3 regions of the Rhizobium sp. CNPSo 3670 genome follow, and region 1 is predicted to be linked to each of the others. Evidence: riboswitches for the same ligand, from Rfam matches in the RefSeq annotation. Region 1 holds a riboswitch; each other region holds the start of a gene.
The links. Region 1 has a riboswitch for thiamine pyrophosphate ahead of thiM (hydroxyethylthiazole kinase). Riboswitches for the same ligand answer to the same signal wherever they lie in the genome.
Positions count from the first base shown of each region.

Region 2: another riboswitch for thiamine pyrophosphate. It lies ahead of AC13QO_RS08275 (ABC transporter permease); the one in region 1 lies ahead of thiM (hydroxyethylthiazole kinase).
Region 3: another riboswitch for thiamine pyrophosphate. It lies ahead of thiC (phosphomethylpyrimidine synthase ThiC); the one in region 1 lies ahead of thiM (hydroxyethylthiazole kinase).

Region 1 is NZ_JBXSOL010000005.1:23,755-27,953, reverse strand. Features, by position in the region: gene thiD (bifunctional hydroxymethylpyrimidine kinase/phosphomethylpyrimidine kinase) at 90-899, opposite strand; gene thiE (thiamine phosphate synthase) at 896-1,531, opposite strand; gene thiM (hydroxyethylthiazole kinase) at 1,528-2,331, opposite strand; TPP riboswitch at 2,377-2,473, opposite strand; gene AC13QO_RS06350 (DUF1349 domain-containing protein) at 2,607-3,191, opposite strand; gene AC13QO_RS06345 (ABC transporter substrate-binding protein) at 3,416-4,199, shown strand, end outside.
Region 2 is NZ_JBXSOL010000006.1:151,647-155,845, reverse strand. Features, by position in the region: gene AC13QO_RS08285 (SDR family NAD(P)-dependent oxidoreductase) at 1-681, opposite strand, end outside; gene soxR (redox-sensitive transcriptional activator SoxR) at 806-1,276, opposite strand; TPP riboswitch at 1,607-1,720, shown strand; gene AC13QO_RS08275 (ABC transporter permease) at 1,881-2,687, shown strand; gene AC13QO_RS08270 (ABC transporter ATP-binding protein) at 2,684-3,496, shown strand; gene AC13QO_RS08265 (ABC transporter substrate-binding protein) at 3,561-4,199, shown strand, end outside.
Region 3 is NZ_JBXSOL010000022.1:16,604-20,802, forward strand. Features, by position in the region: gene thiO (glycine oxidase ThiO) at 1-713, opposite strand, end outside; gene thiC (phosphomethylpyrimidine synthase ThiC) at 716-2,548, opposite strand; TPP riboswitch at 2,643-2,774, opposite strand; gene AC13QO_RS21475 (metallophosphoesterase family protein) at 3,032-4,199, shown strand, end outside.

The DNA.
Region 1 (4,199 bases):
GCGCCGGCTGGCGCGAATGAAAACGGCCCGGGGGAGGCCGGGCCGTTTTTCTCTCGTAATCCTGAGCCTGCGCGTTTCGGCGGGATCGGTTATTCGCCGTGCTTCCAAAGCGCATGAAAATGCTGCACCGGGCCATGTCCGGAGCCGACAGTGAGACTGCCGGCGGCGGCGACTGCATCGGCAAGGTAATCCTTCGCAATGGCGACGGCTTGCTCGGCCGATGCGCCCTTGGCAAGCTCGGCGGCCAGTGCGCTGGAGAGCGTGCAGCCAGTGCCGTGCGTATTTTTCGTCGGCACTCGCCTGGCCTCGAACCAGTGCAGGCCGTCGGCCGTGGCAAGCACGTCTGGGCTCTCGTCGCTGCCGAGATGGCCACCCTTGACCAATACGGCGGCGGGGCCAAGCGCGCGCAGCCGCTCGGCCTGCGCCGCCATCTCATCGCGATTGGTCGCGACCGGCTGGTGCAACAGGGCCGCGGCCTCGGGCAGGTTCGGGGTCAGGAGGGTTGCGAGCGGCAGCAGCCGCCGGGTCAGCACGTCGACCGCTTCGGGCGCGAGCAGGGCGGCCCCACCCTTGGCGATCATCACCGGGTCGAGAACGATGGGGATTCCCCGTCGATCGGCAAGGGCTGCGGCGACAGCCTCGGCTATGCCGGCATTGGCGATCATGCCGATCTTGACGGCGTCGACTCGCACGTCGGCGAAGACGGCATCGATCTGGTCGGCGACGAATTGCGGCGGCACCAGATGCACGCCGCTGACGCCTTGGGTATTCTGCGCCGTCAGCGCCGTCAGCACCGCCATGCCGTAGACGCCGCGGGCGGCAAACGCCTTGAGATCGGCCTGGATGCCGGCGCCGCCCGAGGGGTCGGAGCCGGCGATGGAGAGAACGTTGCGGATCATGGGCGGACCTTTCGGATTTCTGCGGCGATGCGGCGGGCGGCCGCTTCGGGGTCCGACGTGCCCGCAATGGCGGAGACAACGGCTAACCCTTCGGCGCCGGCTGCAAACACTTCCGCCACATGCTCCGCCTTGAGGCCGCCGATGGCGACGGACGGCACCGGCGAGGCCATCACCAGCCTAGCAAGCCCATCAAAGCCGATCGGCTGCTTGTGATCGGCCTTGGTCGGCGTCGCAAACACCGGTCCGACGCCGGCATAATCGACGAGACCGGGATCGACGGCAGCGGCAAGTGTCTCGGTCTCGACCGAGAGGCCGAGGATCATCCCGGGTCCGATCATCCCGCGCGCCGTGCGCGCATCCATATCCTCCTGGCCGATATGCAGGCCATCGGCGCCGATGGCGATGGCCGCCTCGACATCGTCGTTGACGATGAGCAGGGCGTCGGTTCCACCGAGCGCCTCTCTCAAGGCGCGGCCGGTCTCGATCATCCTGGCCGTGCCGGCCTGTTTGTCGCGCAGTTGCACCATCGTCGCGCCGCCGGCAACGGCAAGGCGCGCGGTCTCGACCATCCCGATCCCGACGCAGAGATCAGGATCGAGAACGAGGTAGAGCGAAAGGTCGAAGCGCTTCATGCGACCGATACCCTTGCCCTGGCATCGAGCGTTTCGGCGTCGATCGCAGCCAGCGCATCGAGGAAGCGCCAGGAAAAGGAGCCCGGGCCGGCGGCGCCGAGCGCTGCATCTTCGCCGGCGACGGCGAAGGTCGCAAGCGCGGCGACAGTCGCGCCGAAGAGATCTTCGGGCGCGGTCGCGGCAAAGGCGCCGACGAGGCAGGTGAGCGAGCAGCCGAGCGCGGTGACCTGCGGCATCAGGGCCGATCCGCCCGCAATACGGACTGCCCTTGCGCCATCGGTGACGAAATCGACAGCACCGGTGACGGCGACGATGGCCCGCTGCCTCTCCGCCAGCCGCCGTGCCGAACCCTCCGCCTGTTCGACTGGATCGCGGCTGTCGACGCCCTGACCACGGCTCTCGCCGCCGGCAAGCGCGATGATCTCGGAGGCGTTGCCGCGGATAATCGTCGGGCGAAGCTCCAGAAGGTCGGCCAACGCGGCACGGCGGAAGCCCGTGGCGTAATGGGCCACCGGATCAAGCACCCAGGGTTTGCCCGCCGCATTGGCGGCCTTGGCAGCCCCCTGCATGCCTTCGAGCCATTGCGTCGAGAGCGTGCCGATGTTGATGGTCAAAGCATTGGCGATGCCGGCGAATTCGCCGGCTTCTTCGGCGGCATGCACCATGGCGGGCGAAGCGCCCGCGGCCAGCAGGACGTTGGCCGCGATATTCATCGCGACATAATTGGTGATGCACTGAACGAGCGGCGGCTTTTCGCGCATCGCCTTCAGCATGGCTCCCGACGTGATCTTGCTCTGCATGGTGCCCCTTTCAGGCGGGGGCGGGCGCGGGGCGCTGCTCTTACGGCGATGCCCCGAGCGACTCCCTCCGCCGGCATTATCCGGTTCAGGTTCGAAGGGTTCTTCTCAGCCCGTCTGTCGACGAACGCCCCTGTCTCTCATCACGCTCTTTTTCGCAGAGAATGGCGCGGCTGTCACTCCGAAAGTGAGTATTCCGGTATTTCGGAGCGGCTGCCCTTGGGCGTGGACATTGCTGGAGGCCTTCCCAGCGCAATCCTGACGGCATCCAATTTTGCCTAACTCAAATCATGCAGCCCCGTCGTAATCGCCGGGCTGATTGAAAACTCCGAAAATCGAACCCTCAAACCACTTCGCTCCGGCGTACAGGCTGTCGGCCCGACCTCATAGCGATCGGCAGCCGGGAAGGGTGCTAACCGCAGCAACGGCCAGCGGCTACCGTCGCGGGAGCCCTGGATGCGCACGGCGCCGTTTGCGACCGTCACACGGATGCGGAAATCCTCCAATTCCTTGAAGGGCTGCGACACCGACCAGTCTGACTTTCCGTCGGTGACGACGGTGCTGAGGAAGGCTTCTCCGTCGGTGAATTCGACGCCCGTTTTCACCCAGCGGCTCTCGTCGATGCGTACCATCAGGCCTGCCTGATCGTAGAGGGTGCGGAATTCGCCCTGGGCGCGGATCTGTGCGGTGAAGCTGTCGCCGGTGGGAAAGGCGAGGAAGTGGCCGGTGTCGCGGGTGAAGCCGTAATAGGTCTCGCGCCAGAAATCGGTCTTTTCGCCTGTCGTCATCGTCAGGCCGGTTTCGTCGGCGTGCCAGCTGCCCGGCTCGTTCAGCCATTTCCCGTCATTGAAGTCGATGCTCATTCGCTTCTCCCTTCCTTTAATCTTGCCGCAGGGCAGTCGTCTCACTTGGCGTACCACGCAGGCCCCGTGCGGAGAACTAGCGCAGCTGAAGATGGTGCTTTTCCGGCAACGCGCTATCCGCGGCTGCATAATCGACCACTCATGCTTGACACGATAGCTCCAGCTTCTATTCTGTTACAAAAAGATGAATTACATAATTGTGGAACTAAATCGGGAGCTCTCATATGAAAACATTCGTCGCATTCCTTCTCGGAACCGCGTTCGTCGCCCTGCCTTCGACCCTGCTTGCCCAGGAAAAGGGCGGCGTCATCAATGTCGCGACGATCGGCGAGCCGCCGACGCTCGATCCGATGTCGTCGACGGCCGATCTCGTCGGCATCGTCACCCAGCATATTTTCGAGACGCTCTACACTTTCGACAAGAGCTGGAACGTCACGCCGCTTCTCGCCGAAAGCCTGCCCGAGATCAGCGCCGACGGCAAAACCTATACGATCAAGCTCAGGACTGGCGTCAAGTTCCACGACAATACCGATATGACGTCCGAGGATGTGGTCGCTTCGCTTACCCGCTGGATGAAGATCGCCTCGCGGGGCAAGCAGGTGGCCGGCTTTATCGACAAGATCGCGGCTACCGATCCTTCGACGGTTACGATCACGCTGAAGCAGCCCTATGCGCCGTTGACCTCGCTGCTTGCCTTCAACAATTCGGCGGCCATCATCATCCCGTCCGAAAAGCAGGACGAGCCGATGAAGGAGTTCATCGGCACCGGTCCCTATATGCTGAAGGAACGGAAAGCCGACCAGTATATCCAGCTTGTCCGCTTCGATGGGTACAAGCCACGCAGCGGCGAGAGCGATGGCTATGGCGGCGCGCGTCATCAATATCTTGATGAAATCCGCTTTGTGCCGGTGCCGGACCCGAACACCCGCGTCGAGGCCGCCGTTTCCGGCCAGTATGATTATGTCGACTCGATTCCTGTCGAATCCTACGACAAGCTGAAAGCCTCGA
Region 2 (4,199 bases), on a different contig from region 1:
AGCGCAATCCTCCGCTGTGCCCAGCCGCTGCAGGGGAATAGACTTTCTCGTCTGCTCCAGTTTTTCGCGGGAGGAATAGCGCTCGTGGAAATCCGTCTCGATCGTTCCGGGGGAGACACAATTGACGCGGATGCCATCCGGCGCGAGCTCGCGGGCAAGCGCCTTGGAATAGGTCGAAACGAAGGCTTTCGAGGCAGAATAAATCGAAGAACCGGGACTGCCGCCGGTCAGCGCGGAAATTGAAACGGTGTTGACGATGGCAGCGCCTTCCGCCGCCTTCAATGCCGGCAGCAACGCACGCGTCAGCGCCACCACCGACGTCTGGTTCAAACGCACGATCGCCTCATAATCTGCGTCAGTCAGTGTGGCAGCTGGAAAACGGCCGAGCATAGTGCCGGCGTTGTTGACGAGCACATGCACCTTGTCGAAAAAGGTAAGCGCATTTTCGGCAAATTGCGCAGCGCCGCCAGCGGCAGTGAAATCGGCGTGCAGCAACAGCGCCCGTCTTTCGGATTCAGCCGTCAGCAGAAAATCCGGCAGATCGCGCCCCGGTTTGCGTCCAGTATGGACGATCACCTTCGCGCCGCAGTCCAGGAACTGCCGGGCCACTTCGAGACCGATGCCCCGCCCGGCGCCGGTTACGATGACATTGCGATTTTCGAATAGTCTCGGGTGGAACACGAAGCTGTCCTCCTCGCGGACAATGCCGCCTGTTGCGCCATTCGCCCTTAACATATGAGCGCGCGGGCCGAAAGAAAGGCAGGCATCATCTTTCCGCCAGAGGCTGGCGCTCTTCCCTGAAAGTTCATAGTTCGATTTCGATCTCCAGCAGCCGTGCGCCTGGCCCTTCCTCGCCGAGCTGATCGAAGGGATTGCGCAACGGACAGCTTTCGATCGACAGGCAACCGCAGCCGATGCAGCCGGTCAGACGGTCTCGCAGCAGGCTCAGCCGTCTGATTCGCGTGTCGAGTTCATCCTTCCAGCGCGCCGACAGCGTCTGCCAGTCGGCAATCGTCGGCGTACGCCCCTGCGGCAGGGAGGCAAATGCCGTCTGGATTTCCGAAAGCGGAATGCCGGCACGTTGCGCCACCTTGATGATGCCGAGCCGGCGAAGGACATCGCGTCCGTAGCGCCGCTGGTTGCCGCGCGTGCGGATACTCGAGATCAGCCCCTTGGCCTCATAGAAATGTAGCGCCGAGACGGCAAGACCACTGCGTTGCGCCACTTCGCCGACCGTCAGAAGCCTGCCGAGCGGCGTTGCAGAAATCCTATTCATCGCCTATTGACCTCAATATTAGTTGAGGTTTTATAACCGCTGCTTCCCCGGCCGTAAAGCACGAGGCGCAGGAAGGAGCGTCAGTGAGATCATCCGGTCGATACAAGCTGAAATGATGGCGTCGGCGCTTGCCCGGCCCGCGCCGATCGCCCTGCCGATATTGCCGCCTGAAAGACAAGCGCTCGGGGTCCGTTCCCGGCAGGTACGGAACCTCGGAAAACACCCGGACAGGACCTCCGTCCGGGTGTTTTTTATCTGCGCCCCATCCGACCGGGCGGACGGGTTTGCAATTTTGCGGTTGCGGCAAGAAAACCCCGATGATAGTTTTCGCCGAAATAACAGGGGAGCTCCGTGTCGCCGGGGCTGAGATGTGAGGCGCAAGCCTCCGGACCCTTCTAAGCTGATCTGGGTAATGCCAGCGGAGCGAGGTCCAAATGTATTCCGGCGCGCAAGTGTCACTCTACCGGACGTCCGGCAATTCCGTCGGCATCCCTATCGATGCCCTCAAGGCAACCGCCCCAAATCGCGGCAGGCTGCGCATCGACACCGATGCCCTCGACAGGTTTGCGCGAACAGCCCGGCGAAAGCCTGAAACCGAACGCCGATGACATCGCCACGACCATCGGATTCGCGCCTTGCGACGCTCTATCTCGCCGTGTACCGGGCAATGCCCGCCTTGCTCGCAGGCTTTGCTTTTCTGGTGGCATGGGAACTCTATGTCGATCTTTCCGGTATCAAACCGTCCATTCTGCCGGCGCCTTCGCGTATCCTTGTCCAGGGCTGGCTGAACCGAGAGGCGCTGATAGCAAACACCTGGCCGACGCTCGGAGCGACACTCGGTGGTTTCGCCCTGTCGCTCGCCTTCGCCTTCGTCTCCTCGATCCTGATGGATTTCATGCCCTTCATGCGCCGGGCAATGCTGCCGATCTTCATCGCCAGCCAGACTTTGCCGCTGGTGGCGATCGCGCCTCTCGTCGTCCTCTGGTTCGGTTTCGGCCTTTTGCCGAAGATATTGCTGGTGGCGCTCGTCACCTTCTTTCCGCTGCTTGTTGCCCTGCTTCAGGGCTATGAGGCGACCGATCGCGACATTGCCGAGCTCTTGAATTCGATGAAAGCGAGCCGCTGGCGCATTTTTCGCCTGGCGCGGTTTCCCTCGTCCCTGCCCTATTTCTTCGCCGGCCTCCGAATCTCGATCACCTATGCCGTCGTCGGCGCGATCTTTGCCGAATATGCCGGCGCTGCAAGCGGCCTCGGCATCTATATCCTCAACGCCAAGAACAATTTCCGTCCCGATCTCGTGCTCGCCGCCGTGATCGTCAGCGCTCTGTTGACGCTCTGCCTCTTCGCGCTGACGCTGGTTATCCAGCGTTTCGTCATGCCCTGGCAGCCATCCCAGGAGCGGCGCCGATGACCGGTCAGATGCTTGAGCTGCGCAACATCTCGAAGTCCTTCGACGGCATGAAGGTTCTAGACGACATTTCGCTCGCCGTCGCAGACGGCGAGTTCGTCTCGATCGTCGGCCCATCCGGCTCCGGAAAATCGACCGTGCTGAGACTGCTGACACAGGCGCTGCGACCCGATTCCGGCGCCATGCTTTTCAACGGTGCAGCGCTGGAACAGACGCCGCATTCCTTTGCCTTCATGCCGCAACGCGATGCGCTGATGCCCTGGCGCCGGATCATCGATAATGCCGCGCTCGGCCTGGAAGTGAAGGGCATGGCTCGCCGGGCTGCCCGCGCCGCTGTCGCGCCCCTCTTCGAGCGGTTCGGCCTTGCCGGCTTCGAACATCACTACCCCGCCGCTCTTTCCGGCGGCATGCGCCAACGTGCTGCGCTGCTGCGCACCGTCATCCAGGAGCAGGACATGCTGCTGCTCGACGAGCCCTTCGGCGCGCTCGATGCGCTAACCCGCACGCAGATCCAGGAGTGGCTGCAAGGCATGTGGACCGAACATCGCTGGACGGCGCTGCTGATCACCCACGATGTTCGCGAGGCCGTTTTCCTCTCCGACCGGATCTACGTGCTGTCTGCCCGTCCGGCGCGTGTCATCCGCGAATTCCGCGTTCCCCTGCCCCGCCCGAGAAGCATTGCCGATCTCGGTTCGCCGGCGGCCCAGGCGATCGAGACCGAAATCCTGCAAACCCTGCTTCATCCGCTAGAACAGGATGGTTTTAGGCCGGTCGGCCCAAAATCTGAATCCTGTTCCAATTTAAAGAGTTAGAGTCTGATGTCGTTCGAAAACCGGACTTTTCGGCGTCATGCTCTAAAGACCTGAGGAGGTCACCATGCCGCTTCTCACCCGCCGCCAGACGATGCTCGCCGCCATCGCGACAAGCCTCGCCGGCCGCGTCGCCTTCGCTCAATCGGCGCCCGCAAAGGTTCGTATCGCGCTCGACTGGACGCCCAACACCAACCACATCGGCATCTACGTCGCCAAGGCGAAGGGCTTCTACACGGCCGCCGGCCTCGATGTCGAAATTCTACCCTTTACCGACACGAGTGCCGGCACGCTGGTATCAAACGGGGTCGCCGATTTCGGCATCAGTAGCGAGATCGAGGCCCTGACGCAGCGTGCTGGCGGCGGTGACGTGAAGATGGTCTACGGCGTCGTCCAGACGGAAACCGCACGCCTGATCTTCAAGGGCGGGCGGGACGACATCAAGAGCCCTAGAGATCTCGATGGAAAGACCTATGGAGGCTTCGGCGGCACTTGGGAAAGCGCGCTGGTCTCGGCGATGATCCGCAATGACGGCGGCAAGGGCGACGTCAAGACCGTCACCCTCGGCACCTCCGCCTATGAGGCGCTGGACAATGGCTCGATTGACTTCACGCTGGAGATCTACACCTGGGAGGGCATCGCCGCTGAGTTGGAGAATCGGAAGATCAGCCGCTTCCACTATTCCGATTACGGCATTCCCGACGAG
Region 3 (4,199 bases), on a different contig from region 1:
TTGCTTTCGATCATTGTCGCCCCGATCATGAAGCGATTTCGCTGGCGCGGCACGATATAGATCGGGTGGCGCGGATGCAGCAGGCGAACGGGACGGGAGAGAGAGATCTCGTTCGTTTCGACGCAAAGCATCTCTCCGCGAACGCCGCGCAATCCGGGCAGACGGCCGATCTGGGCAGCCCCGGTGCAGTCGATCACGCGATCGTAGGGGGCAAGGTCGGCATCGCCCCTGACGCCGAATGTGAGGCGCATGCGGGCTTCCTCAAGTCCGGCGGCGAGCCCCGAGAGCGCCTGGCGCGGATCGAGATGCGCTTCCTGCCGGAAGAACAATGCCCTGCGGAAGCGGCCGGCGAGATCCGGTTCAAGCGTCGCGATCGCCGGCTCGTCCAGCCATTCCCATCCGCTTGTCCGGCGGCAAAAGCGGTCGAGTTCGCCGGCATCTCGCCCGGCCGCCACCACAAGCGTCCCCCGGCGATTGACATGGCCGGGCAGCGCTGCCTCCCACCAATCGGCGGCAAGACGGCCGAGCGCCAGGACCGGCTCGTCTGCGCTTTCCCTTTCGCACCATGGAGCCAGCATGCCGCCGGCAAAGCCGGAAGCACCGGCGCCGACCTGGTCGGCTTGCTCAGCGACGCTGACCCGGAAACCGTGCCGATGGAGCTGCCAGGCAACGGTGAGGCCGGCAACGCCGGCCCCCTTGACGAGAACATGCATCGTCATTCTCCGGCAAGCGTTTTCGCAGCGTCGGCGACCGGCATGTAGAGGTCGCCGCCATCGCGATACCTGGCGGCCATGGCTTCCAGTCCTTCTTTCTGCGCCTCGGCGCGAATATCGTGGGAAATGCGCATGGAACAGAATTTCGGGCCGCACATCGAACAGAAATGCGCCACCTTGTGGGCCTCCTTCGGCAGGGTCTCGTCATGGAAGGAACGCGCCGTATCCGGGTCGAGGGAGAGGTTGAACTGGTCTTCCCAGCGGAATTCGAACCGCGCCCGCGACAGCGCATCGTCACGGATGCGGGCAGCCGGATGGCCCTTGGCGAGGTCGGCGGCATGCGCGGCAATCTTGTAGGTGATGACACCGGTCTTGACGTCGGTGCGGTCGGGCAGGCCCAGATGCTCCTTCGGCGTGACGTAGCAGAGCATGGCCGTGCCGAACCAGCCGATCATCGCGGCTCCGATGCCGGAGGTGATGTGATCATAGCCCGGCGCAATGTCGGTGGTCAGCGGTCCGAGCGTATAGAAGGGAGCCTCGCCGCAGACCCTGAGCTGCTTGTCCATATTCTCCTTGATCTTGTGCATCGGCACGTGGCCAGGACCTTCGATCATCACCTGGCAATCCCTGGCCCAGGCAATCTTGGTCAGTTCGCCGAGGGTTTCGAGCTCGGCAAATTGCGCAGCGTCATTGGCATCGGCGATCGAGCCGGGGCGAAGGCCGTCTCCAAGCGAGAAGGAGACGTCATAGGCACGGCAGATGTCGCAGATTTCCTCGAAATGCTCGTAGAGGAAGCTCTCCTTGTGGTGATGCAGACACCACTTGGCCATGATCGAGCCGCCGCGTGAGACGATCCCGGTGACACGATTGACGGTGAGCGGGATATAGGCAAGCCGCACGCCCGCATGGATGGTGAAATAATCGACGCCCTGCTCGGCCTGTTCGATCAGCGTATCGCGATAGACTTCCCAGGTGAGATCCTCTGCAATGCCGTTCACCTTTTCAAGCGCCTGGTAGAGAGGCACCGTTCCGATCGGAACCGGCGAATTGCGAATGATCCATTCGCGGATGTTGTGAATGTTGCGGCCGGTGGAGAGGTCCATCACCGTGTCGGCGCCCCAGCGGATCGCCCAGACCATCTTTTCCACTTCTTCCGCCATCGACGAGGTGACGGCCGAGTTGCCGATATTGGCGTTGATCTTCACCAGGAAATTCCGGCCGATGATCATCGGTTCGGTTTCCGGGTGGTTGATGTTGGCCGGAATGATCGCGCGGCCCGCCGCGACCTCCCGCCGCACGAATTCGGCCGTCACGAAATCGGGAATATCAGCGCCAAAGCTCTCGCCGTCGCGCCCGAGCGCCTCCTTCGCGGCCTGCCGGCCGAGGTTTTCGCGGATGGCGATGAACTCCATTTCCGGCGTGATGATGCCGGCACGCGCATAGGCGAGCTGGGTTACGGCGCGGCCCGCTTTTGCCTTCAGCGGCGTGTTGCGAATAGGGAATTCCGGCGTCAGCCGCTCGCCGGTGACAAAACCATTATCTTCAGGCTTCACCACCCGGCCTACATAGGCTTCGACATCGCCGCGCGCTCTGATCCAGTTCTCGCGCAGACGCGGCAGCCCGGCGTCGATCGAGACCGTATGTGCCGGGTCGGTATAGGGACCGGAGGAATCATAGACCGTTACCGGCGGTTCACCGGAGGTCGGGTGAAGGCTGATTTCGCGCATCGGCACGCGCAGATCAGGATATAGCGTTCCGGGCTTGGCGATCTTGGTCGAGGCCGGAAGCGGGCCGGTGGTGACGACCGGAGTAAGCTTGGGTGCGACGATATTCATGGGTGAGGCTCCAAGGTTTGACGTTTGGAGACCCAGTTCCAGTGTTGGAATGATGGAAAGACGCCTCATGCGACAAAGCGAAATCCGCCCGACAGCCGCAGCGTCTGCACCGTCCCTACGCCAGTATGAACTGGATCAGGTTCAACGGGTCACTGCGCCACAACAGGCAAAGCCGTATTGTTCAGCAGAATCTCAGCCCCTTGCCGGGACACCCCTGGTGAATGCCCTGCATCAAAGACCGCTGCGGCCCTGATGTCAAGCCGACCCTCACGCGTTCCCATCCGTACCTTTTGAGTCGGCGGCCAGTCCGATAGAGCAGCATTGATTGTGGATGGGCCAGCTCCGCCGGCCCATTTCACTCGCCAGGACGCTGCCGTCCATGCTCTGAATATTCGTGGCATGGTCTCATGTTTTGCTGACGGCGATAACGTTTATTTGTTAGACCGCGCCTGCTGGATCACTCTATCGCAACACCTTGCATTCATGGCCTTTCGTTTCGTCCACACTGCCGATCTCCATCTCGACTCTCCCTTGCGCTCTCTCGCACTTCGCAACGCAGAGCTGGCCGAGCTTGTCAGTGACGCCAGCCGGCAGACGCTGGTCGCGATCGTCGATCTTTGCCTTGAGGAGCAGGTCGACGCGCTTGTCATCGCCGGCGATCTCTATGACGGGGAGCAGACGTCGATGAAGACGGCGCGCTTCCTGGCGAGTCAGCTGGAGCGGCTGCACCGGGCGGGCATTTTCGTCTTCAAGATCCGCGGCAATCACGATGCCATGTCGAAGATCGCTCGGGAACTGGTGATGCCTGATACGGTGAAGATCTTCGGCGGCCATGCCGAGACCGTCGAGACCACCAAGGGCAGCTTGTCGGTCGCAATCCACGGTCTGAGCTTCGCCAAGCCGCAAGCCCCGGACCCGCTGCTGCCGAAATTCAAGCCGCCGGTAGCGGATGCCGTCAATATCGGCATCATGCATACGAGCCTGGCCGGATCGGCCGGACATGATGTCTATGCGCCCTGCAACGTGCTCGACCTGCATGGCTCGGGTTTCGACTACTGGGCGCTCGGGCATCTCCACCAGCGCAGCCATTATCCCGGCACGGCGACGGTCATCATGCCCGGCATGCCGCAGGGCCGCGACATCAATGAAGCGGGCGTCAAGACCGTGTCGCTGGTGACCGTGGCCGACGACCGGACCGTGACGGTCGAGGAGCGGCGTACCAGCATCGCGCAGTTCGAGCGCGTCAATGTCGACCTCACGGGTGTCGATGATTGGCGTGAGGCAGCCATGATGGTCGAGACGGCCCTGATGGCGCAGCGCGACCGCACGGCTTCGCTGCATCTTGTCGCACGCCTCAGGCTTTCCGGCCTCACGCCGCTCTCCTGGCAGCTGCGGCGCGATGTCGACCTCATGCAGGCCGAAGCCGAGCGGCGCACCGACGCGATCGGCCGCACCTGGATCGAGAAGCTGGAACTCGCCTTCGAAGCGCCCTCGATCCCCGCAGACGCGTCCGCCGCCGATCCCGTCGTCGAACTCGGGGCGCTGATGCGGGACGAGGTCATCACCCGCAGCGGATTTCGCGACGAGGTCAGGGAGATGGTCCGGGACCTGCTTGCCGACCTGCCGCCCGAGAGCCGGGCATTTGCCGGCC